DNA from 3 places in the Exiguobacterium sp. s149 genome. Region 3 is predicted to be linked to each of the others. Evidence: predicted binding sites of a transcription regulator. Region 3 holds the regulator's gene; each other region holds the start of a gene.
The links. Region 3 encodes Rex, which represses fermentation and respiration genes when NADH is low (regulators of the CRP and FNR family bind a similar motif). Its sites were predicted from a motif close to TTGTGAAATATTTCACAA; they were not measured.
Positions count from the first base shown of each region.

Region 1 (7,944 bases), on a different contig from region 3:
CACACCGAACAATTTAATCAAGACGACAGGTACCATGAGCGCATAGAGCGGCGGTACGAGGCCGGCCCGTGAGACAAGATAACCGCTCGCCGCGAACAAGGCGACGGCCGCGATGCCGGCCACGTACCCAAAGAAGATCGAGAGGACGATATCTTTCTTCTCTCGCATCATCCATTTCGTGATCGTCCAAAGTGAATTCATCCTCTCACCCCTTTCTGTAGCGTGAACAAGTCAGCGTATTGCGGAACGCTGAGCAGTTCGTCATGCGTGCCTTGGGCGAGTAGCTTTCCATCGCCCATGAACCAAATCGCATCTGCCTGCTTAATTGTATGCAACCGATGCGCGACCGTGACGAGCGTCGCCTCACACGACAACTCCTCAATCGAACGCCGAACGATTTGCTCCGTCACTAAATCGAGCCCTGTCGTCGGTTCATCAAACAAGATGATGCCGGGACGTTTCAAGAAGGCACGGGCCAAGGCGAGTCGTTGTCGTTCGCCTCCGGACAATCCATAACCGCCTTCACCGAGCTCGGTATGAATGCCGTTCGGCAATTGCGCGATGACATCGTTCAGTCCGGCTGCATTCGCGGCTTCAAGGATTTTTATCTCGTCGGCTGTTTCCCCGAGGGCAATATTATCAGCAACGGTACCGGCGAACAAATACGGATTTTGTGAGATGTACCCGATTGTGTCATACCATGACGAATCGGTGTATGTCTCGAGTGGTTCTCCGTCGACGAGGACACGTCCACTGTCCGGTTTTACGAGTCCGGACAACACGTTCAAAACGGTCGTCTTGCCAGATCCACTCGCCCCGACGAGCGCCACATGAGCGCCAGTAGGAATCATACCGCTCAATGGGTCCAGCGTGAAGCGTCCACCTTCATAGGCGAACGAGACGGCGTCGAGCTCGAGGTCGGGCGTCCGGCTCGTCAACATACGGTCGCCCCAGGTCAAACGTTCATCCGGTGCGTCGAGCGCCTCGAAAATACGATCGGCCGCCCCCATGCTACCGCGTCCGGTGTGGAACGCACCTCCGAGGTCTTTAATCGCCAAATAGTATTCCGGGGCCAAGACGAGAATCAAAAAGCCAGAGAAGAACGTCAAGTTCTCCCAGACGACCATTTGGAGCGCCACTTCGAGTGCCACGACGCCCGTGCTGAGCATCGAAATGAACTCGAGCATGAGACCCGACAGGAACGCCGTCTTCAAGACGACCATCGTCGCGTCGCGGAAATCGAGACTACTCTTTTCAATCGCTTGCGCCTCGCGCTCGGTCCGACCGTATAGTTTCAACGTAGTCAATCCTTGCAAGACGTCCAAAAACTTGCCAGAGAACTGATTCATTTTCTCCATCTGCTGTTCCGACTTCTTCTGCGTCGCAATCCCGATGATGATAAAAAAGATTGGAATGAACGGTGCCGTCACCATCATGATGACGCCCGAGATCCAATGTTGACTGAAGACGACGACGAGAATGAGTAGCGGAATAATCGACGTTTGAATGACTTGCGGCCAATATTGACTGAAGTAGGCATCGACCTCGTCGACCGCGTCCATGAACACGCTCACCTTTTTACCGGATTGACCGGATAGTGACGTCTCAATCCGATTCGACGTATAACGGTCGAGCAGTTGCAAGCGGAGTGTTCGTTTCGCTTTCTCCGATAGACTCGCCCCAATCCTCCCCGACATATAGCCGAAACCAGCTCGTGTGACGAGTGCGAGGATGAGCCAGCCGAGCGTCGGAACGATGCTTTCAAACGATGCATTTTTTAAAAAGACTTGATCGACAATGTCGACAATTAAATAAGCTTGAGCCAAAATCGATAATCCAATCATCACTGCCGCGATGACGAGTCCGACGATATGACGTTTTTCTGCTAAAGCGAGAGCTTGCAGTCGTTTCACTGCGTTCATCCTTTCTATCAATCAGGAGACTTTTCCTTTGTGAGGATTCTCACTAATTATACCTGATGCACCCTTTCAAGGCGAACGCTTCGCTTAGCTAGACATGCAAAAAACGCCACGTTCCATACGCGGCGCTATCAAAGCGATTGTTCGAAATATTCAGGATGCCCGATGATCAATTGATGCGCATCGAATTGGAGCACGTCTTCTTTTCGCAACCGCGATAAGATTTGCGAAACGGTCTCTCGTGACGTGCCCGACAACCGCGAAATCTCCACCGTCGTGAACGGGCAACGGACACGGACGCCCATCGCTTCCGGTTCCCCGAGGTCTTCAATCAAGTAATGAATCGTGTTGAGCACGCGATCGGTCGCACTTGGCGTGATGATGTCTTGGACACGCCGCTCGTGCAAATCGAGAATCCGGTTCATCTGTCCGACGATGTGGAGTAACATCGAGGCGTTCCGCGAGACGAGTTGTTCGAAACGATCGGTCGGCATGTAGATGACCTCGATATCGGTCAACGCCTCGGCTGAATGTTGATAGTACGGTTCCGTCATCAAACCGCGATATGGGAACAGTTGCTTCGGCTTCAAATAGTCCGCATATTGATGAGTCGCCGTCTCGTTGCAACGCTCGAGCTTCACATACCCGCTAATCAAGAAATAGACCCGTTCCCGAGGGTCACCTTCCATGAACAAGAGCTGACCTTTCCGATACACGCGGCAATACACATGCGGCAACAGCGCCTCGAGCTCTCGTGTGGCACATTTAGCGAACACATCAAGCTGTCTCAACTCGTCTACCGTCCATTTTGGTTTCATGTCTCATCCTCCAATCCGTCTTGCCTCTCTTTTTAGTATAAAACACCCCCTTTGTGAAAACGCTTACAAAATCCGACGATTTTCTGACAAAAAAAGAAGGGCATGAACCGCCCCTCTCCGTCACAATATAATATTCAGTCGAGCATCAATTCCATAATCGCGTCTTGCAGGTCGCGATCGAGTTCGAGCGCGTGTAAATCGAACAGCCAGGCTTCGAGTCGTGTCTTCGCGGCGGCTGAGCGGTACAACCGATCTTTCAAATCGTATGAGATCTCGGCACGGTCCAAGAAACGATACAGCCGATCAAGACGATGGTCGTTCGCCGTCACGTCGACCGGGAGCTCGACGGTCAGCTCGTCCGTGATTGGACCGAGCTCAAGGCGTAGCGTCTGTGTCTCCCGTTTATATTCGCCGGATCCCGTCACTCCTCGAAGGAGCAGTGTGACGTTCCGTTCATCCGGCAACACCGACCGATCCCCCGTCACCTGGATATGAAGGCTTCGTTCCTCCCAATCGAGCGTGAACGTCGTCTCGGCGTAGGCTCCTGTCTCATAGTCGCGGTCCGTCCCATTGTCTTCGTAGAGCGTGAACGTGTTCGAGGCGCCCGGGAAGATGAGCACTTCCAAATCGGCCGGATTGTCGGTGTCGTTTCGACCCGAATGATGCGGTGCCATCGGGATGATGGCACCCGCTTTAGCGAACACCGCCTGCTCCTCGAGCCCGCGGAACACGCGAACCGATTTGTCCCCGCTGTAGCGATGACCCGTGAAAAAGTCGAACCAGTCGCCTTTCGGTAGCCAGACGTTCGTCGCCGCCACGTGTAGCTGTCGGTTCATTGGTTCGACAATCGGGGACACGATGAGTTCACTTCCGAAGTAATACTCATTCGGCACCTCATATGCCGCGTCTTCATCCGGATGCTCATAATACATCGGTAAAACGAGCGGCAAAGCACCGGCATGGTTGCGCCAGTTCATCGTATAGATATATGGAATCAATTGATGACGCAGACGCAGGAACGTCTTCATCGACCGCTCCGCCTCGAGACCGAAGCGCCACGGTTCCTTACCATTGAACGTGCTGAACGTTGAATGCAGCCGCATAATCGGGCTAAACACTCCGAACGCGACCCAGCGCGCGGCAAGCTCGTCGTCTTTCGACCCGCGATAATGGCCGCCGATGTCATGGCTCCACCAGCCATAACCGATATTAGTCGCCGTCGCTGTAAAGTACGGTTGGAACGCCAGTGACGCCCACGAAATCAATGTGTCCCCCGAGAATCCGATTGGATAGCGATGACTGCCCGGCCCCGCATAACGGGAGAAGATGAGCGGACGATTGCCATCCCGGGCGATGTCGGCCGCGTGATAGTGATTCAACATCCAGAGCGGATCGAGCCCCTCCATTTTAGAGGTCGAGCCTTGTTGCCAGTCAATCCACCAAAAATCGACGCCATCGACTTCATGCGGATGATGCATCTGCTCGAAATAAGCTTGAATGAAACGTTTATCGGAGAAGTCGAACGGGATGCGGTCGCCGTGAGATGGATCGAGTCCCATCGCTTCCGCCATCGCTGCGTATTGATCTTCGAACGCCCGTACGCCGTCGGCTGGATGCAAGTTTAACGTGACGAGCAACGCTTCGTCCTTCAGCCACGTCAAGAAGCCTTTCGGGTCCGGAAAGAGGTTCTTATTCCACGAATAGCCCGTCCATCCGCTCCCATATTCCTCAGGGATATCGGTGACATGCCAATCCATGTCGATGACACTGACCGAGAACGGGATGTCTTCTGTCTTGAAACGGCGCATGAGCTCTTTATATTCCGTCTCATCATAACGCCAATAGCGGCTCCACCAGTTGCCGAGTGCTTTTCGCGGCAACAGCGGCGTTGGCCCCGTCAGTTGATAGAAATCACGCAGCGCCCGCTTATATTCATGTCCATAGCCGAAGTAATACAAGTCATGAATGCCTTGGCGTCGCGGTTCGACGAAACGGTCTTCCGTCATGACAAATGAGTTCGAATCATCGATGACGGCGTAGCCTTGCTTCGAGGCGATGCCTTCCTCGAGCTCGGTAGCCCCGTCGACATGGTCGAGCGTCCGGGCCGTTCCTTTCAACGTCCGTTCTGGTCCGTTGAACGTGTAACGGCTATAGTATGTGCTGAAGTTCCCTTTCACATCGATGTAGAGCGTGTTCGGTGCGAACGGTCCTTTCGTGTAATAGAGGTGGACGTGTTCCGTAATGATTTGCAGTTCCGCCTCATCTTCAATCACGCGAAACTCCGGGACTGCGAACGCCCGGTTAAAGACGACTTGGGTCGGCCGGTCCTCGAACACCCCATCTTCCGCGTATTCCATCCGAATCAGTTGGCTCGTCAGTACCGTGAAGCGATAGCAGCTCCCTTGGACGATTGCTCGATCATCTGCCTGCGGTTTCATTTGTTGCGTATAGACGTTCTCCTCTTCAAATAGACGCATAAGCTCGAGCGTTTCCGCTCTTCGTCACTCCCTTTCTAAATTGTGCAAACGTTTACACTCAAAATGATAGCAATGTCTAAATCGACATACAACATCCCTTCCCCATGTCGACGGATAAAAAACGATGTGTTGCCAATTCAGAAAAAAGCCACAGACGTTGATGTCTGTGGCGTTAAGCTTATTGTTGGAGCGTCGCGGCGAGTCGGACGCGCGTCCCGATTTCGCCTCGGACCGCCGCAAGGGCTTGTTCGAGCGACGTGATGACGGCGACCCGGTCGTGGCCTGACTCGGCGAACTGAAGGGCCGCCCGAACTTTCGGCAACATACTGCCCGGTGCGAACTGGCCCTCGGCGATATACGTCTCGAGCTGTTCTTTCGTCGTCTCTTCGAGCGCCCGAGCCAACGGGGTCCCGAAATCGACGAATACGTGCTCGACGGCCGTCAAAATGAGGAGCATGTCGGCGTCGACGAGATCGGCGAGTTTCGCAGCGGCAAAATCTTTATCGATGACCGCCTCGACACCGACATAACCATCTGGTGTATCGATGACGGGAATCCCGCCACCGCCAGAGGCGACGACGATGTGCTCATGGGCGACAAGGTCACGGATGACCGCGTGCTCGAGAATCGCCACTGGAAACGGACTCGGGACGACGCGGCGATAGCCGCGACCGGCGTCTTCTTTAAACACATAACCGGTCGTCCGTTCCATCTGCTGCGCTTCCGCCTCGTCGTAGAAGGGACCAATCGGCTTCGTCGGGTGACTGAAGGCACTATCGTTCGGGTCGACGACCGACCGCGTGACGATTGGCGCGACCGAACGTTCCAAACCGCGCGATCTCAGAGCTTTCGTGAGGGCATTCTCGAACCAATAGCCAATCATCCCTTGTGTCATCGCCCCACAAACGTCGAGTGGCAAGGCCGGTGTCGCCGGACTGTCTGATGCGGCCTGTTGCAACATCAAATTTCCGACTTGCGGCCCGTTGCCATGGGTGATGATGACCTCAATCCCTTCGGCGACAAGCGCGGCCAGTGATTCCGCCGTCGCCTCGACGGCTCGAATTTGAGCCTCGGCCGTCGCATCTTTTCCTTGTTGAATCGCATTTCCACCTAGTGCGATGACTACTCGTTTATTCCGCATATTGGTTTCCCCCGATCAAAAGACTGAGATATTTCCCGAGACGATACGCACGACGGCCAAGATGGCGAGCGCGGTCAAGACACCGGCCACAATCCATTCCGTCTTCGTCAACGTCTTGATGCCGTTCTCACGCTGTGCCTTGATATAGAGCAACGTACCTGGTGCGTACAGTAAGGTCGTCAAGAGCAGATAGTCGATTCCAGCCGCATAGATGAGCCAAATCCCGTAAATCGAGGCGACGGCTCCGATGATGAGATCGCGGGTCCGGCGTTCACCGGCGTTGTAGCCGATGCCGTTCTTCGCGACTTTGACTTGATAGAAGGCCGAGAAGACGTACGGAATCAAAATGGCGCTCGAAGCGAGCGAGAAGGCGAAATTATACGCCGCATCCGAGAACAGGAACGTGAAGAGGAACAATTGAATCAATCCGTTCGTGAGCCAGAGCGCGTTGGCCGGCGCGCTGTTTTTATTCTCTTTCGTGAACCATTTCGGGAACACGCCGTCTTTCCCGGCCACGAATGGAATCTCGGCGGCAAGTAACGTCCAACCGAGCCACGCCCCGAGGACAGAGATGACGAGACCGCCGTTGATGAGCATCGCGCCCCACGGTCCGACCGCCGACTCGAGCAAGTACGCCATCGCCGGTTGTGAAGCGTTCGCCACGTTCTCTGGATTCATGAGACCGAGCGACATGACCGAGATGAGCAGATAGATGACGAGTGTCCCGAGCAACCCGATGACTGTCGCTTTTCCGACGTCCGAGCGCTTGCGGGCCCGTCCGGATAAGACGACCGCCCCTTCGACACCGATGAACACCCATAGTGTGACGAGCATCGTCGAGACGACCTGGTCTCTCACACTACCCCATGAGAAACCACCCTGGCCCCAGAAATCGAACGTGAAATTATCGAGATTGAAGAAGAATAAGGTGATGGTGATAAAAGCAAAAATCGGTACGAGTTTCGCAATCGTCGTGATGATGTTGATCATGGATGCTTCATGAATGCCTCGTAAAATGAGCGAATGAACGAGCCACAGCATAATCGAGGCGCCGATGATGGAGGCGATGTTTTGACCGCCTTCGAAGATTGGGAAGAAATAACCGACCGAGCTGAACAGGAGCGTCGCATAGGCGACGTTACCAAGCCATGCGGAGAGCCAGTAGCCCCACGCCGAGTTGAACCCCATGAACTGACCGAAGCCGGCCCGGGCGTAACTGTACACCCCGCCGTCGAGGTCTGGACGACGCATCGTCAAATTTTGAAAACTGAGACCGAGTGCGATAATCCCGATTCCGGTGATGACCCACCCAATCAAAATCGCCCCCGCGTTCGCACCTTGGGCCAAATCGGCCGCCAAGTTGAAGGCTCCCCCGCCAATCATCGAACCGACGACGAGTGCCGTCAACGCCCCGAGCCCTAATCGTCGATCCTTTTTCTCCGGTTGTACGCCTGCCGTTCCACTTGAGTCATGCGCTATTTTCGTAGACATTGAACTCATCCCTTTCGTTTAGTACGAACCGGAGGGGAAACCCCTCCCGTCCGTCAGCGTTCAAGCCATTCGTTCGTGTCGGTGAGCGTCGCCGCCAT
Region 1 is NZ_JACSLZ010000003.1:119,025-126,968, reverse strand. It holds gene cydC (thiol reductant ABC exporter subunit CydC) at 1-201, opposite strand, end outside; gene cydD (thiol reductant ABC exporter subunit CydD) at 198-1,922, opposite strand; gene KNP81_RS05645 (Crp/Fnr family transcriptional regulator) at 2,051-2,737, opposite strand; gene KNP81_RS05640 (glycoside hydrolase family 31 protein) at 2,872-5,214, opposite strand; gene arcC (carbamate kinase) at 5,393-6,355, opposite strand; gene arcD (arginine-ornithine antiporter) at 6,371-7,846, opposite strand; gene argF (ornithine carbamoyltransferase) at 7,900-7,944, opposite strand, start outside.
Region 1: a site for Rex is predicted at 1,951-1,968, ahead of cydD (thiol reductant ABC exporter subunit CydD). Genes of this name have one in related genera too.

Region 2 (7,944 bases), on a different contig from region 3:
GAGCGCTTCTTCCCATGTCGCTTTTTCAAACTTGCCGTTCCGTTTGATGAGCGGAGTCATGATGCGGTCCGGATGTTCGATCGTTTGATAGGCCGTGACGCCTTTCGGACAAAGTTTTCCTTTGTTGACCGGGAAATCGTAGCGTGGTTCAACGCCTTTGACGGCCCCGGTTTTCTCATCGACCCGGATATGCATGCCGCACTGCATGCCACAGTAACAACAGTGGGTCGTGATCAACTTTTCACCCGGTTTGATTAAATTCTGTACTTCTGGCGACGTTAAAAAGTCACTCATCGTCTTCCCCTCCATAGAACGTTTCCGCTCTTCGTTTTGAAAATCCACTGACGTGATAGCCGTTAATCGTTTGAAGCGGATAATGCATCCCGTCACTTCCGGGCCGTCCGAGCGCCGAATCGAGCCGGGCGCGACGACGACAGGCGTGACAGAGGTCTTGGACCGTGTGCGCCGCATCGACTTTCACGAGTTGGTCCGACCCCTCGAGCAATTGTTTCACTTGTTCAATCTCTTCAAGCGTGCCGGTCGGTTCGCCGCACTTAACGCACAGGTGTCTCATCTTTTGCCTCACCTTTCGTCTCCTTCGGTCGGCCGAATCCTGGCATCGACATGCCGGTGTTCGTATCGACCGGGTGCGTCGGTAACTGTCCGTTCATCAAGTTCAATTGCATCTTCACACGCATCGAACGTCGACACGGTTGGCAGTAATCAGAGAGCTGGGTCCCGTCACTGAGCCCGAGCTGGATCGTCTGTGCTTGCAAAATCGCTTGGACGTCCTCGACTTGATTGTCCGTCGCATAACGTGTCCCGCACCCGGCGCAGACACGTGTCTCATCTGCCTCAACTTCCCGGTAGTTCATCGGGACACTGGCCGCCATCGGTCGGACCGGCAAGTGGAACAGTTTACCGAACGGGAAGTAACATAAAAAGATGATGACGGTCAATTGATGGAACAAGGCGAGCTCGTGATGGATGAAGCCTCCGAAGAACACGTACGAAACGGTCAGCAACAACCCCGAGACAGTGACGATGAGCAACATGAGGAGCGGTAAAATATCAAATTCGAACCGCTGGGTCACTTTCACGTCCTGGTCGTTGATCCGGCGATAGAGCGCCATGAGCACGCCGACGAGCAACATGAGCGCGGTGATGTTCAAGCCGTTATAGACGAGCTCCGCGAACAACCCGTGCGCGGCCATCTTGATGGTCGGGATGTTAAAGACGACAATCTGATACGTCTCGATATCAATCAAATCAAACCGCATCCATTGGAACGTCAGCCCGAATGTGATGGCGAACGACCCGAGACATCCCCAGGCAATCAACATATGTTGGGTCCAGCGGTACCAGCCACGTTCCCAGATGAACTTCTGTAAGACGATGTTGTTGACGGTCGTAGCGGCGACGGCCTTGCTGGCCCGTTTCTTTTCTGCCTTCATTTGTTTGAGGCTCCGCTTCAATACTTGTGAGGTGGCCGGCCGTGCAAAAAATAACGTCAAGCGGACGACCATCCCAATCATGCAAATGACGGCGGCGATATAGTAGCCGAACAGCGCCATGTCTACGTGCTCAAATCCTGCCGAGGCGATCCATGTCGAGAGCACCAAGACGGTGAATCCTACGAACGACCACTTTGCGGCGGTCGAATAAAAATAACGATCGGACATATGTGTTCCCCCTTCTCTTTCCGAGCGACTTCATAGTTTCATCATAAAGATGACATCTCGACTTAACTGTTACTTTTTTCACAGATAAGCGATTCGAGACGTGACAGAATAATGAACGAAGGAGGCGTTCCCTTATGAAATCATCGCTTAAAATCATGTTATTCCTCACCATCGCGGCCATGCTCGTCGTCTTTTCCATCGGTTTCGTCTTCGCCAATCGAGCGACGACCGAACCAGATGTCGAGGGGTATGTGATTGAAATAAATGAATCTGACCGCACCGCACTCGTCATCAGCGGAATTACCGCAGAAGAGGCCACGCTCTCTCCTGACACCTTGTTCGCACAAAGTGAACCGGAAGACGTAAGCTGGTTCAAGTTTCAAGTGAAAGCCACGTTCGAGCAAATCGCTGTCGGGGACCACGTCCACATTTGGAAAAAGACCGGTCCGAGTATCTTAAATACTCCGAACCGGTCTTATGTGAAAAAAGTCGATGTGATCGACTAATATGAACGCTTGCCATAACGTTCACTCAGCCAGAGGACTAAAAACGCCAAACCAACCAACCATCCGCTCCAGACGAGTGCCTGGGTCATATCACCGTTAATTGTCGCCATATAAATCGCTGTGGCGAGCGTCATCGTCTCGCCCGGGATATTTCCGGCAATCATCATCGTAATTCCAAACTCGCCGATTGATCGGGCGAAGCCGAGGACGAAGCCGCTCGTCAACGCGGGTAACAGCAGCGGAATCGTCACGTAGGTGAACAGTTGACGCTCTGACCCGCCGAGCACGCGTCCGGCCTCATACCATTCCGCATCGAGTTGTTTGAGACCGAGACGAATCGTTTGGTAGATGAGTGGGAACGCGGCCAAGGCGGACGCGATGACGTTCGCCTGTTTGGTGAACAAGATAGTAATCGGTAACAATCCGCCGATCCCGTTGTTCCCGAGGACAATCAAGGCGTATAGTCCGATGACTGTCGGCGGCAAGATGAGCGGCAGTAAAAACACCGTCTCCAACAGCCGCTTTCCTTTGAATTGACGGTGATGCATGAAATAGGCTACTCCGAAGGCGAGGACGAAGGCGCTCACCGTCGCCATCATCCCGACTTCGAATGTGAGTTGAAGTGGAGATTGCGTCATTTAGAAAATCCTTTCGCTAAAAAGTGAGCTTGGATCTCATCGTCAAACAAACGCGCGTAAACATCGCGCACGTATGGGTTGTGCGTCAACCGAACCGCCGGATACGCGATCGTACCCGTCGCTTCAAACGGGACCGCCTGAAGCGACTCGACGTCCGTCGTCAGTTCAGTCTTATAGACGAATCCCGCATTGGCGTCGCCTTGTTCGATGAGCGTCAACACTTGTCTCACATTCTGGGCGAACATGATTCGTGGTTCCACTTCTTCCCACACGCCTTCCACTTCTAACGCCGCTTTCGCGTAGCGACCGGCCGGGACATTGACCGGATCACCGATGACGATCCGAGCACATGCGTTCAAGTCGTCCCACGTCTCCGCGCACGGTTTCCCTTTCGGTGTCACGAGCCACAGCTCGTTATGCAAGAACGCATCCCGCTCTAGAATTGGGATTTGTAATCGGTCGACATCATCAACGCTCGCGGCTAAAAAGATATCTGCCGGAGACCCGTGATCGATTTGTGCTCGCAAGGCGCCGCTCCCGTTCGTCACGACCCGAACGTCGATCCCATCGAATTCCGCTTCAAGTTGTCGCTCTACCGCTTCTAAAGCCGGTCCTAAGCTTGCCGCCGCCAAAATGGTCACGGTGGTGTCCTCCGAATCTGAACTCGACCAGACTTGACTTAGTAATAAGGCGACCGTCACCCCTACGATGACTCCACTCACCCGTTTCATGATTAATCACTCCTTTGCCTCCCCTTTATCGTAGCGCTTGATTTGCCTCTCATCTGTATCAAACGTCACAAAAAGACACCCCCACGTAAGTAGAGGTGTGCCACTGCTTAAGCGAACGTGCGCGCCCGCGGGAATAAAATGTTGTTTTCGAGATGAATGTGTTCAAATGTATCCGATTCGAGCGCTTCTAACCGTTGATAGACAAGACGATACGTCCCACACGCTCCTTCAGGCGGCGTATAGTCGTTCGTGATTTGACGCAACTCTTTTAAAATGTCACCGGCTGCCGCGTGTTCTGACTCGAGCGAGGCCAAGATGTCATCAAGCTCCCGTCTCGTTTCAGCTGTCGGTGCCGTCTCGTGACGAAGCAACGTCGGGAAGTCTTCTGTCTCTTCTTTGACGATATGTTGTTCAAGTTCCACTTTCAATTGATTGAACAGTTGATGAATGCGTCCGAGGTGCGGATGGTTTTGTCCGTGAACCCGGAACACTTTTGTCACATATGGTGTGAGCTGTGGTAATTCGTCCGTCAAAAACTGGTGATGCTTATAAATGATGTGCTCAATCAATTCCGATGAAGAAGCAGCATCCCAATCGATGCTCTTCTCGTTCATCTCTTGCTTGCGTTGATAGAGCGCATTGACTTCTTCTAAAATGTCTTCCGTCGACCGTTTCGATTTGTCAGTCGCTTCAGCGAGTGGCCGGTTGCCGCCACAACAAAAATCGATTCGGTTCCGTTTGAAAATGTCTGCCGCTTGCGGGCATTGTTTGACGATTTCAGATACGTGCGTATCGCCCGTGAATGTCTGTGTCATCTGTCATAACCTCCATATTCATTTTGACATGTTCAGCGTAGCAAGAGTTTGACGACAAAAATGTGAAATACGTCACATTTAAGTGAACAGGATGCACGCGTTCTGAATTTGGACACAAAAAAAGCCCCTCTTGTGGAGGGGCGACGCTTAATGGGACGGCGCTTCAAATTGTTCTGTCTCGGTCGATCCGGTGAGCGCCGTCGTTGACGACCGGCCTCCCAAGATGACGAGAGACACCTCATCGAAATACCCGGTCCCGACCTCACGTTGGTGACGTGTCGCCGTATAACCGTGCTGTTCTGCACTGAATTCGGCCTGTTGCAGTTCCGAGTAGGCGGCCATCCCGCGGTCTTTATACCCGCGTGCGAGTTCGAACATTCCGAAGTTGAGCGAGTGGAAGCCAGCGAGCGTCACGAATTGGAACTTGTATCCCATCGCACCAATCTCTTGTTGGAACGTTGCGATCTCCTCATCCGACAACTTCTTCTTCCAATTGAATGACGGCGAACAGTTGTAAGCGAGAAGTTTGCCCGGATACTTCGCATGAATCGCATCCGCGAATTGACGCGCTTCGTCCAAATCAGGCTCGGACGTCTCGCACCAAACGAGGTCGGCGTACGGTGCATAGGCGAGACCGCGTGCGATCGCCTGTTCGATTCCTGCCTCGGTCCGATAAAACCCTTCTGGCGTCCGGTCGCCGACGATGAACGGATGATCGATCGGGTCGATGTCGCTCGTAATCAAGTTCGCGGCGTGGGCGTCGGTCCGGGCGACGATAATCGTCGAAACACCCATGACGTCTGCCGCGAGACGTGCGGCAATCAAGTTTTTCACGGCCGTCTGTGTCGGCAGCAACACTTTGCCGCCGAGGTGACCGCACTTCTTCTCTGAAGAGAGTTGATCCTCCAAGTGGACGCCGGCTGCACCCGCCTCAATCATCGCCTTTGTCAACTCGAACACGTTGAGCACACCGCCGAAACCGGCTTCCATGTCAGCGACGATCGGGGCGAACCAATGCGTATCGCCTTTCCCTTCCGCCGTTTGAATTTGATCGGCCCGTTGAAGCGCCTGGTTAATCCGTTTGACGACGCTCGGCACCGAGTTAGCCGGGTATAGGCTTTGGTCCGGGTACATGTGCCCCGACAAGTTCGCATCGGCGGCGACTTGCCATCCGCTCAAATAGATGGCTTCGAGACCCGCCTTCACTTGCTGGATGGCCTGGTTCCCCGTCAACGCGCCGAGCGCGTGGACGTAGTCTCGTTCGTGGAGTAACTCCCATAACCGTTCCGCTCCTTTTGTCGCGAGCGTATGCTCGATCAGGACAGACCCCCGAAGCCTCATCACGTCTTCGACCCCATATGGACGTTCGACCCCGTTAAACCGTTCCGACTGTAACATATCCTCTAGTTGCATTTGTTGTTCATTCATATCCATTCCTCCTGTATTATATTAATTTATATATTTATCGTTTGTTATATAACAGATAATGCAAGCTTAATCCAAGTATGCACAGCATTCGAGCGCCGCTTTGAATGACGAGTGCTCCATCCCGCAGCAACGACAGACGTTTTCTTCGTCACGATCTTCTGGTTTACGGAATATGACGACCTCTTCGACCGGCTCTCTCATGATTTGGAGCGACCCGTCGGCCCGGTCGAGCACGAGGCGCATCAAATCGTTCCCATAGACGAACGCCGTGTTAGCGAGCGCCGCTGTCGATTCCCCCGAGACGATCCGACGGACGACCCAACGTTCAATCAACTGTTCGCTTTCGATTTTTTTCGTTGTCATGATGATGCTCCTCCTTTTAAATTCGGTTCTAATGTCACTTGTTGTAAAAACTGTCGGCGGCGCCGGTGCAGGATCGGTTCCGTATATCCATTTGGTGATGCATCGCCTTCGAACACTAACTCTTTCGCCGCTTGATAGGCGATGGAGCAGTCTACATCTGGCGTCATCGGACGATAGTGCGGATCTTCCGCGTTTTGCGCGTCGACGACCTCGGCCATCCGGTAAAGCGTCGCTTCGACTTGTTCACGGCTACAGATTCCATGGTATAGCCAGTTGGCGACATGTTGACTCGAAATACGAAGCGTTGCTCGGTCTTCCATCAACCCGACATGATGAATATCTGGCACTTTGGAGCAACCGACACCTTGCTCGACCCAACGGACGACGTAACCGAGCAACCCTTGCAGGTTGTTCTCGAGTTCCTCGTTCACTTCCTCATCTGTATAGAGACGCGTGGCGAGTGGTACCTCGAGCAGACGCCCTCGCTCAGTTGCTGGATCAAACGAACGATTCGCCAACTCACGCTGAACGTCAAACGCATCGACTTGATGGTAATGCAGTGCATGAAGCGTGGCCGCCGTCGGGGACGGCACCCAAGCCGTCGTCGCCCCGGACCGGACATGATTGCTTTTTTCACGCATCATGTCGCGCATCCGATCGGGCATCGCCCACATCCCTTTCCCGATTTGCCCGCGTTGATGGAATCCTGCGTCAAGCCCGATCTGGACATTCAGACGTTCATAAGCATCGAGCCACTTTGATGTCTTCATCTCGCCTTTCTTGCGCATCGGTCCGAGCGTGAGCGAGGAGTGAATCTCATCGCCCGTCCGGTCGAGGAATCCGGTATTGATGAAGACGATGCGTTCCTTCACTTGCTCGATACAGTTCTTCAAATTAAGCGACGTGCGTCGCTCCTCGTCCATCACGCCGACTTTGAGCGTGTGACGCGGTAACTCGAGTACATCTTCAATCGCATCGAACAAGTCGTTCGTGAACGCGACTTCCTTAGATCCATGCATCTTCGGTTTGACGATATAGATGGAGCGTTCGCGGGAATTTCGTCTGGCATCAAGATGGCGGCTCGCGATGAGCGCAGTGAAAATCCCGTCCAAGATCCCTTCCGGTACTTCACGTCCTTCCGCGTCGATCATCAAGTCTGTCGTCATCAAGTGCCCGACGTTTCGAATAAAGAGGAGCGATCGGCCCGGAAGCGTGACTTCACGCCCGTCTTTCCCGACATACTTCCGGTCAGGGTTCAACTTCCGAGTGAGCGGCCGACCTCCTTTCGTGAACGTTGCTTCGAGCGTCCCGTCCATCAGGCCTAGCCAGTTCGCGTAAAGGTGGACCTTGTCTTCCGCCCGAACAGCGGCAACCGAGTCTTCACAGTCGACGATGGCAGACAAGGCGGACTCGAGTTCGATGTCAATGAGCCCTGCTCGATCGACCCGTCCGATTGGGTGGTCCCGGTCAAACTGCAACTCGGCGTGAATCCCGTTATGGACGAGCAAGAGCTTATTCGGATCACTCGTTTCCCCGACATAGCCGACGAGACAATCGTCTTGAAACGCGATGCGGTTCCCTTCGATGATGGCGTATGGCCTGCCCTCTGACACGAGATAGCCGTTCGCTTCTTCGTGCGAGCCCTCCCGGAGCGGAAATGTATCGTCGAGAAATTGTTTGGCATAGGCGATGACCGCTTCACCGCGAACTGGATTATAGCCGTTCGACTTCGTTTTCCCGTCCTCTTCGTCGATGACGTCCGTTCCGTACAAGGCGTCATA
Region 2 is NZ_JACSLZ010000002.1:166,506-174,449, forward strand. It holds gene KNP81_RS04045 (molybdopterin oxidoreductase family protein) at 1-294, opposite strand, end outside; gene KNP81_RS04050 (hypothetical protein) at 287-574, opposite strand; gene KNP81_RS04055 (MFS transporter) at 555-1,682, opposite strand; gene KNP81_RS04060 (DUF3221 domain-containing protein) at 1,817-2,188, shown strand; gene modB (molybdate ABC transporter permease subunit) at 2,185-2,826, opposite strand; gene modA (molybdate ABC transporter substrate-binding protein) at 2,823-3,557, opposite strand; gene ric (iron-sulfur cluster repair di-iron protein) at 3,665-4,372, opposite strand; gene aceA (isocitrate lyase) at 4,520-5,800, opposite strand; gene KNP81_RS04085 (hypothetical protein) at 5,867-6,163, opposite strand; gene KNP81_RS04090 (malate synthase G) at 6,160-7,944, opposite strand, start outside.
Region 2: a site for Rex is predicted at 4,433-4,450, ahead of ric (iron-sulfur cluster repair di-iron protein). Genes of this name have one in related genera too.

Region 3 (7,944 bases):
GACGCGCGTCGCGAGCCGATCGATGAAGTAGCGGTCGTGCGACACGAACAGAATTGTGCCCGGATAGTCGACGAGGGCGTTCTCGAGAATCATCTTCGAATCGAGGTCCAAGTGGTTCGTCGGCTCATCCAAGATGAGCAAGTTCGGTTGCTCGAGCTTTAGTTTCGCGAGCGTCAAGCGGGCCCGTTCACCACCCGACAGTTCATGGACACGTTTCATGACATCGTCACCGCTGAACAGGAACTGTCCAAGCAGACTCCGCACTTCTTGTTCGCGCATGAGCGGCCAGTCGTTCCAAATCTCGTCGATGACACGGTTGGCGTCCGACAAGTTCTGTTGCTCCTGGTCGTAGTAGCCGATTTCGACGCCGGTGCCGTAGCGGATGTCACCGGTAAGGGGCGGCTGTTGTTTCGTCAACACTTTCAGGAGCGTTGATTTGCCGACTCCGTTCGGGCCGACGAGGGCGACCGATTCGCCGCGCTGCAATTGGAAGCGGAGATTTTGGGCGATCGGTTCTTCATAGCCGATGGCGAGGTCGCTGCCGCTCAATACGTCGTTCCCGCTTTGACGTTTGATTGAGAACGAGAGGACGGCGCTGCGCTCATCACCGTCCGGCGCTTCCATCCGGTCGACTTTCTCGAGCCGTTTACGGACACTCTGTGCCCGCTTCGTCGTCGTCGCCCGGGCGATGTTACGCTGGATGAAGTCCTGCATCTTGGCAATCTCTTCTTGTTGCGACTCGAACTGTTTCTTCTCTTGCTCGTAAATGGCAGCCTTCTGTTCAAGGTACTTCGTGTAGTTGCCGACGAAGCGACGGCTCCGGTGGCGCGACAACTCATAGACGACCGAGACGACGCGGTCGAGGAAGTAGCGGTCGTGGGAGACGATGAGGACGGCGCCTTTATAGCCGCTCAAATACTTCTCAAGCCAGCCGAGTGTCTCGATGTCCAAGTGGTTCGTCGGCTCATCCAAGATGAGCAGGTCTGGACTTTGGAGCAGCATCTTGGCGAGAGCGAGACGTGTCCGCTGTCCGCCGGAGAGCGTATCGATGCGGCGTTCGAAGTCGTCCGGATAGAACCGCATCCCGTGAAGGACAGAGCGGATCGTCGCCTCATATTGATAGCCGCCACGGTCTTTGAACGTATGCTGTTCTTCATCGTAAGACGACAAGAGGCGCTCATAGGCGGCCGGGTCGTTCAAGATGCGCTCGGAACCCATGTCTTGCTCCATGCGGCGCAGCGTCTTTTCTTGTTCGATTAAATCGGTGAAGACAGTAAGCATCTCATTCCAAATCGTCTCGTTGGATTCGAGTCCTGAGTCTTGGGCCAGGTAGCCGATGGTGACGTCTTTCGGCTTCATGATGTCGCCCGAGTCGTAGTTGTATTCCCCGGCGATGACTTTGAGCAGTGTCGACTTGCCGGCACCGTTACGGCCGACGAGCGCGACGCGTTCGCCTTCTTGAATTTCGAGTTTGACGTTCTCTAAAATCGGTTCGACGCCGAATGATTTCGATAAGTTATTGACTTGCAGTAGGATCAAGTGAAAAAACCCCTTTCTCTCTATTTAGTATACTTTATTTCTTCCCCATTTCAGGTATATTCATTGAGTGGTCATGTGAATTCGTTTACAATCAAGGTGTATGAAATTAGATTCGTTTGAAACGCGTCGTAAAAAGGAGGCTCTTTCCGTTGAGTCAAAACGAACCAAAGATTCCGCAAGCGACAGCCAAACGGTTGCCACTATACTATCGGTTTATCCAAAGCCTACATTCATCAGGAAAACAGCGTGTCTCTTCTGCTGAACTGAGCGAGGCGGTCAAGGTCGATTCGGCCACAATCCGTCGCGATTTTTCGTACTTCGGTGCGCTCGGGAAAAAGGGATATGGCTATAACGTACAGTATCTGTTAGACTTTTTCCGTAAGACACTGAATCAGGACGAGATTACGAACGTCGCCTTGGTCGGGGTTGGTCATCTTGGGACAGCTTTCGTCAACTATAACTTCCTTAAAAACAATAACACACATATCGTCGTCGGGTTCGACGCAGACGAGACAAAAGTCGGCACGACGATGTCCGGTGTCCCGATTCATCACGTTGATGAGATGGAACAGATCATGAAACAGAACAAGATTGACGTCGCCATTCTCACGGTGCCGTCTGCCTATGCGCAACCGGTCGCGGACGACTTGGTCCGCTTCGGTATTCGCGGCATCTTGAACTTCACACCGGCCAGACTTACTGTGCCGGATACGGTCCGCGTCCACCACATCGACTTGTCGATCGAACTCCAGTCGCTCATTTACTTTATGCAACACTATCCATCTGCTGAGGGGGTCCATCAATAATGGAATTACTATCATCGTTGCTCGTCGTCGGTATTCCTGGGGGAGCGAGTATCTTCATTATCGCCATCGTCGCGCTTATCATCTTCGGGCCGAAGAAATTGCCTGAATTCGGACGCGCCGCCGGACAAACGCTCCGTGAGTTCAAAAATGCCACAAACGGCATGATGAACGAACATGACGAGAAAGATAAGAAAGAACTTGAGAAGAAAGAGCAGTAATCATGAATCATCAACCTGATCAAGAGCGGGCGCTGTCCGACCACTTGACAGAGCTGCGGAGACGACTGATGCTGTCGGCATTTGTCGTCTTTGCCTTCTTTCTAATCGCTTTGCCGAGTGTCAAATACGTGCTCGCCTATCTGCAGGCGGACCTCGTCGAACGAGGGCTTGAGCTGAACGCCTTTGGGGTCGCGGACCCGCTCATGATTTACTTGAACTTGGCGCTCGTCATCGGTCTCGTCGCATCCGGTCCGTTTCTACTGTATCAACTGTGGGCGTTCGTCGCACCTGGTCTGCATCCGAACGAGCGGAAAGCGACGCTCGCTTATATCCCGATCATCTTCATCTTGTTCCTGATCGGTCTTGCGTTCGCCTACTATTGGTTGTTCCCGCTCGTCCTCGATATCTCGACGGACCTCGGGCAAGACCTCGGTCTGACGCAAATCATCGGGGCGTCGAACTACTTCACGTTCTTGCTGCAACTGACCATTCCATTCGGACTGTTATTCCAGTTGCCGGTCGTGACGATGTTCTTGACGCGCATCGGTGTCGTGACACCGTACTTCCTGTCATCGATTCGGAAGTATGCGTACTTCGCCTTGTTCGTCATCGCGGCATTCATCACGCCGCCGGATTTGACGTCGCACCTCATGGTGTCGCTGCCGCTCTTCTTCTTGTACGAGATTAGCTTGTCGATCTCACGCATCACGTACCGGGGCGTGCTCCGTCGTGAGAAAGAGGCGATGGTGAAAGAGCAAGTCGATTTGATGAAACAAATGAATGAGAAGTAAGCATCGTTCTTTAACGGGACGATGCTTTTTTTGTGATTGGGAATAAATGTTTTTAACAACAAGATAAACATTGGACCCACGTGATACGATAAAACTACTTAAACATCAGTCAGGGGGAGAAGCGATGGCTTGGGAGTACTACGGGGATGAACTCATCATCATCGGCGTGTTGACGACAATGTTGCTGATTGCCGGACTGAACTTTTTGAAATCGCGATTCAAGCGGAGACTCGTCTTCTCGTTGATGTTGCTCCTCGCGGGATACGTATCGTGTATCATCGGACTCGTCTGCGTCCGTGGTTGGGACGCTCTGGGGTGGATTTTTATTGGCATTAGTCTGTATGTAATCGGCCTCCTCACCTATATCGGCGTCGTCACTTACCACTGGTTTAAAGCAAGACGCACGACCCATTCATGAATGAACCGTTCCGGTTGCGGAGCGGTTTTTTGTTGTCACACCAGCCGTTCAAACTTTAGACATAATTACGTGAAAAAGTGAGCAAAAGGATTGTCAAACCTTCTTGTGAAATAGTACACTAAGTTCAGAAAGTGAATGTGATGTTTATCACAAAAACTAACTTGCCTAACACTCAAAGGAGAGACAACCATATGAAAATCGCAGTCATCGGATGTACACACGCAGGAACAGCAGCAGTCAAAGGATTACTCGCCAAGCACGACAATCTCGACATCACGGTGTATGAGCGGAACGACAACGTCAGCTTCCTCTCGTGTGGGATCGCCCTCCACGTCGGCGGTGTCGTCAAACGTGCGGAAGAGCTCTTTTACGCGTCACCGACCGAGCTCGAAGAACTCGGCGCGACGATGCGCATGAAGCACGACGTGTTGAACATCGATACGGAGGCGAAGACGGTCCATGCGAAAAACCTCGACACGGGAGAAGACGTCTATGACACGTTCGACCGTTTGATTGTCACGACTGGTTCATGGCCGATCGTCCCGACGCTTCCTGGCATCGAGATGACTGGGATTGAGCTCTGCAAAAACTATGGCCACGCCCAACGCATCATCGAGCGGGCAAAAGACGCGACGAACATCGCCGTCATCGGTGCCGGCTATATCGGTGTCGAGCTCGTCGAGGCGTTCGAAGTGTACGGCAAACACGTCACGTTCATCGATAGTGCCGACCGCATCTTGAACAAGTATCTCGACAAGTCGTTCACAGACCAACTCGAGGCAGACATGACGTCACGCGGCATCGACCTCGAACTCGGCCAGACGGTCGAAGCGTTCCGTGGGACAGATGGAAACGTCACGCACGTCGTGACCGATAAAGGTGAGTTCGAGGCCGACCTCGTCATCCTCTGTGTCGGCTTCCGCCCAAACACGGGACTCCTTCAAGGCCAAGTCGACATGCTCGGCAACGGCGCCATTATCGTCGACGAATATATGCGCACGAGCAACCCGGACGTCTTCGCGGCTGGTGACAGCTGTGCCGTCTATTACAACCCGGCGCGCACACATGCCTACATCCCGCTCGCGACGAACGCCGTCCGCATGGGGACGCTCGTCGCCGAGAACTTGATCGCACCGCGTGTCCGTTATCAAGGGACGCAAGGAACGTCAGGTCTCCGTCTCTACGATTGGAACATTGCCTCGTCTGGACTTACAGAAGAAGCAGCTGGACTGTTCGGCCTCGACGTTGAGAGTGTTGTGATTGAGGATGCGTACCGTCCGGAGTTCATGCCGACGGCTGAACCGGTTCAGTTCAAACTCGTCTATGAAGTCGGCACACACCGCGTCGTCGGCGGACAAGTCCTCTCGAAAGCGGACATGACGCAAGCGGTCAACACGTTGTCGCTCGCCATCCAAAACGAGATGACGGTTGAAGAGCTCGCCTATGTCGACTTCTTCTTCCAACCGCACTACAACAAGCCATGGCACTTCATCAACAGTGGGGCGCTCGCGGCGATGAAAGATAAAGTCAACGCATAAAAAAACTCGGGAGCCGCGGCTTCCGAGTTTTTTTATAGATAGCGTGGGGCGTCCTTCATCGAGTTGGCGAGAATCATGTAGATGAGGACGTTCCCCGGTACGATTAAAAAGAGCAGACGAACGCCGAGGGGCGACAAGTCGAAGTATTCAGCGATGCCGCCGCAGACACCAAAGAGAGAGCGGTTCGCGGCGGATTTACGAAGCGGACGTTGCATAAGCGTGGCTCCTATCTCAACTATGATATGAAAATTTTACCATATAAATTGGTGGCAAGCGTACAATGCACACAGGTTTTTCTTCGTCTGAAGCCGGGGAAGGGGTAAGAGAAAGGCTACGGCACGCAGACGAAGAACTGTGAAGGGGAGTCGGACTACATGAAGATTGGTATTTTAGGAGCAGGGAAAGTCGGACGGACGCTCGGGCGCAAGTTCGAGGACGTCGGCTATGAAGTGTTGTATGGGACACGTTCAGAACGGGAAGGGACGATGTCGCTCCAAGAAGTGGCGTCGAACGCACAGATTTTGTTATTGACGACGCCGTTCGCGGCGGCCGTCGATTTGATTCAATCGCTCCGGGACTTGGACGACAAGATTGTCATCGATGTGACGAATCCGATCGCCAAAGAGTTTGACGCCATCGAGCGGCCGGAAGGGAAGTCGGGGGCCGAGCATCTGCAAGAACTTGCGCCACACGTCCGCATCGTCAAGGCGTTCAATCAGACCGGCGTCGAGAACTTGGAAAATCCGAACATGTCGATGATGTTCATCGCCGGTGACGAGCAGGAGTCGGTCCGAGCCGTCCAAGACCTCGCCTCGAAGATCGGCTTCGACGCCCATACGCTGCGGCACTTGAAGCTAGCGCGTGAGCTCGAGTCGCTCGCGTGGTTATGGATTCATTACGCGACGAAAGAACGGAAGCACCGGAACTTTGCGTTCTACTTGAAAGAGAACAGCTTCTAACAGAAAAGACGGTCACGCGTTGGCGTGACCGTCTGGTCGTTAAAAGGCAGCTTGGCGCTCAGAGCGAGTCTTCAACGACTCGATCGTTTCGCGCTCGATCGCTTCGACTTCGCGTTGTTGCCAACCTGGCATGAGGAACGCGTCGATGAGCGCCCAAATGCCTGCTACGAACAATCCAACGAAACCAATCAAGACGACGGTAAGGATGATTGAACCAACCGTAAGAGCTAGCATCCCAAGGGCGCTACCTGTCTTTTTAAAGTAGAAACGGTGTGCGCCGAAACCGCCGAGGAAGAACCAAAGCAAGTACGCGACGACGAGATTGCGCTTCTTTTTCTCGACTTCGCTGTTGACGAGGAGCATTTCCTCTGTCGATAAATCGATACGTGAATAATTCATGATGTGATGTGCCTTCTTTCCAAAAATTGATATAATGAATGCAGTCTTTATTGTACCGGGAAACGGATGAATTCCCATGATTTTCTATTATTTATTTTTGGAAGCGAGGAACAACCGAATGGGTTTTGCGATTGTGACGTTCATCGTCGCGTTTATTCACGTCATCGCTGGAGCGGTCGTGTTACATAAGTATCCGCAATATAAATCGATTGCCATCAGTGTGATCGTGCTCGGTTTCGTATATGGTCTATTGACGGTGGGGTTCATCGTCCTATGAACAAGTTTTTGAAACCTCGAGTGACCTATACAAATGAAGATGCATTGAAACTCGGGATGTTCATTATGCTCGGGCTCACCATCATGGATGTCTTAGGTGGTAACGTGCCAGATATGACTCTGGCGCTGGCTGCGACTCTGTTTTATGCGTGGCGCCGTGACATCGCGGCGACACTTGGTGAGGAAGCATTTCGTGCCATCGGACGTGAATCAAGTGAACTGACATTACGAGGCGTCATCGTCGCCTTAATGATTGGACTCTTCGTCTCGTTCTTCGTGGATACGTTGACCTACTCGCTCGAAGCACTCATGTATTATGGATTGGCGTTCGTGTTCGGGCTGAAAGGGATTGGGCTGTGGTTCTTTATGCCAGAAGGAGAGATTGGAACCGAGCTGAGTGAATAAAAAGGATCAATGCGACACGTGCCGCATTGATCCTTTTTATCATGTGGTGATGTGTGCTTTATGAAGCTTTTTGATTCAAGGCCAACGTTTCTTTCACATAGATGCCTGTATACACCAAGAAGCAGCCGATACAGACGACCAAGCCGATATAGACGCTCATCATGAACGGAGAGAGGAGTGCGCCGATGAGGATCGTCGAGCGCGACATGAAGTCGGCACCGGCGAACGATGTGCCTGCGAACGCCGAGTAGGCGCCACGTTGGTCTTTGGGCATCATGTTCGCTTTCTCCGTGTTCAAAACGGGTGAATACAATAACTCACCAAACGTTGCGAGAAGCATGAACCCGAGCAAGAGCGTCATCGAGTTCGCGCTCGTGATGACGGCATAGCCGATCATGTACAGTAACAACCCGCCGAGCAACGCCTGTTTGTTGGAGAATCGAGAAGCGAGACGTTGAATCATGAACGTCAATGCGACGACAATCAGCGTGTTCTCGATTTGGATGAGGCTGAACATCCGCACCCCGTTGATTGCCCAATCGTTGATGGACATCGGCTCGAACGAGTCGGCGAGCCGGACGGCGACGTAGCTTCC
Region 3 is NZ_JACSLZ010000009.1:8,476-16,419, forward strand. It holds gene KNP81_RS11805 (ABC-F family ATP-binding cassette domain-containing protein) at 1-1,539, opposite strand, end outside; gene KNP81_RS11810 (redox-sensing transcriptional repressor Rex) at 1,689-2,345, shown strand; gene KNP81_RS11815 (twin-arginine translocase TatA/TatE family subunit) at 2,345-2,563, shown strand; gene tatC (twin-arginine translocase subunit TatC) at 2,566-3,354, shown strand; gene KNP81_RS11825 (hypothetical protein) at 3,479-3,772, shown strand; gene KNP81_RS11830 (FAD-dependent oxidoreductase) at 3,964-5,310, shown strand; gene KNP81_RS11835 (PspC domain-containing protein) at 5,343-5,525, opposite strand; partial or broken gene KNP81_RS11840 (NADPH-dependent F420 reductase) at 5,682-6,269, shown strand; gene KNP81_RS11845 (TM2 domain-containing protein) at 6,309-6,632, opposite strand; gene KNP81_RS11850 (hypothetical protein) at 6,787-6,945, shown strand; gene KNP81_RS11855 (hypothetical protein) at 6,942-7,349, shown strand; gene KNP81_RS11860 (MDR family MFS transporter) at 7,408-7,944, opposite strand, start outside.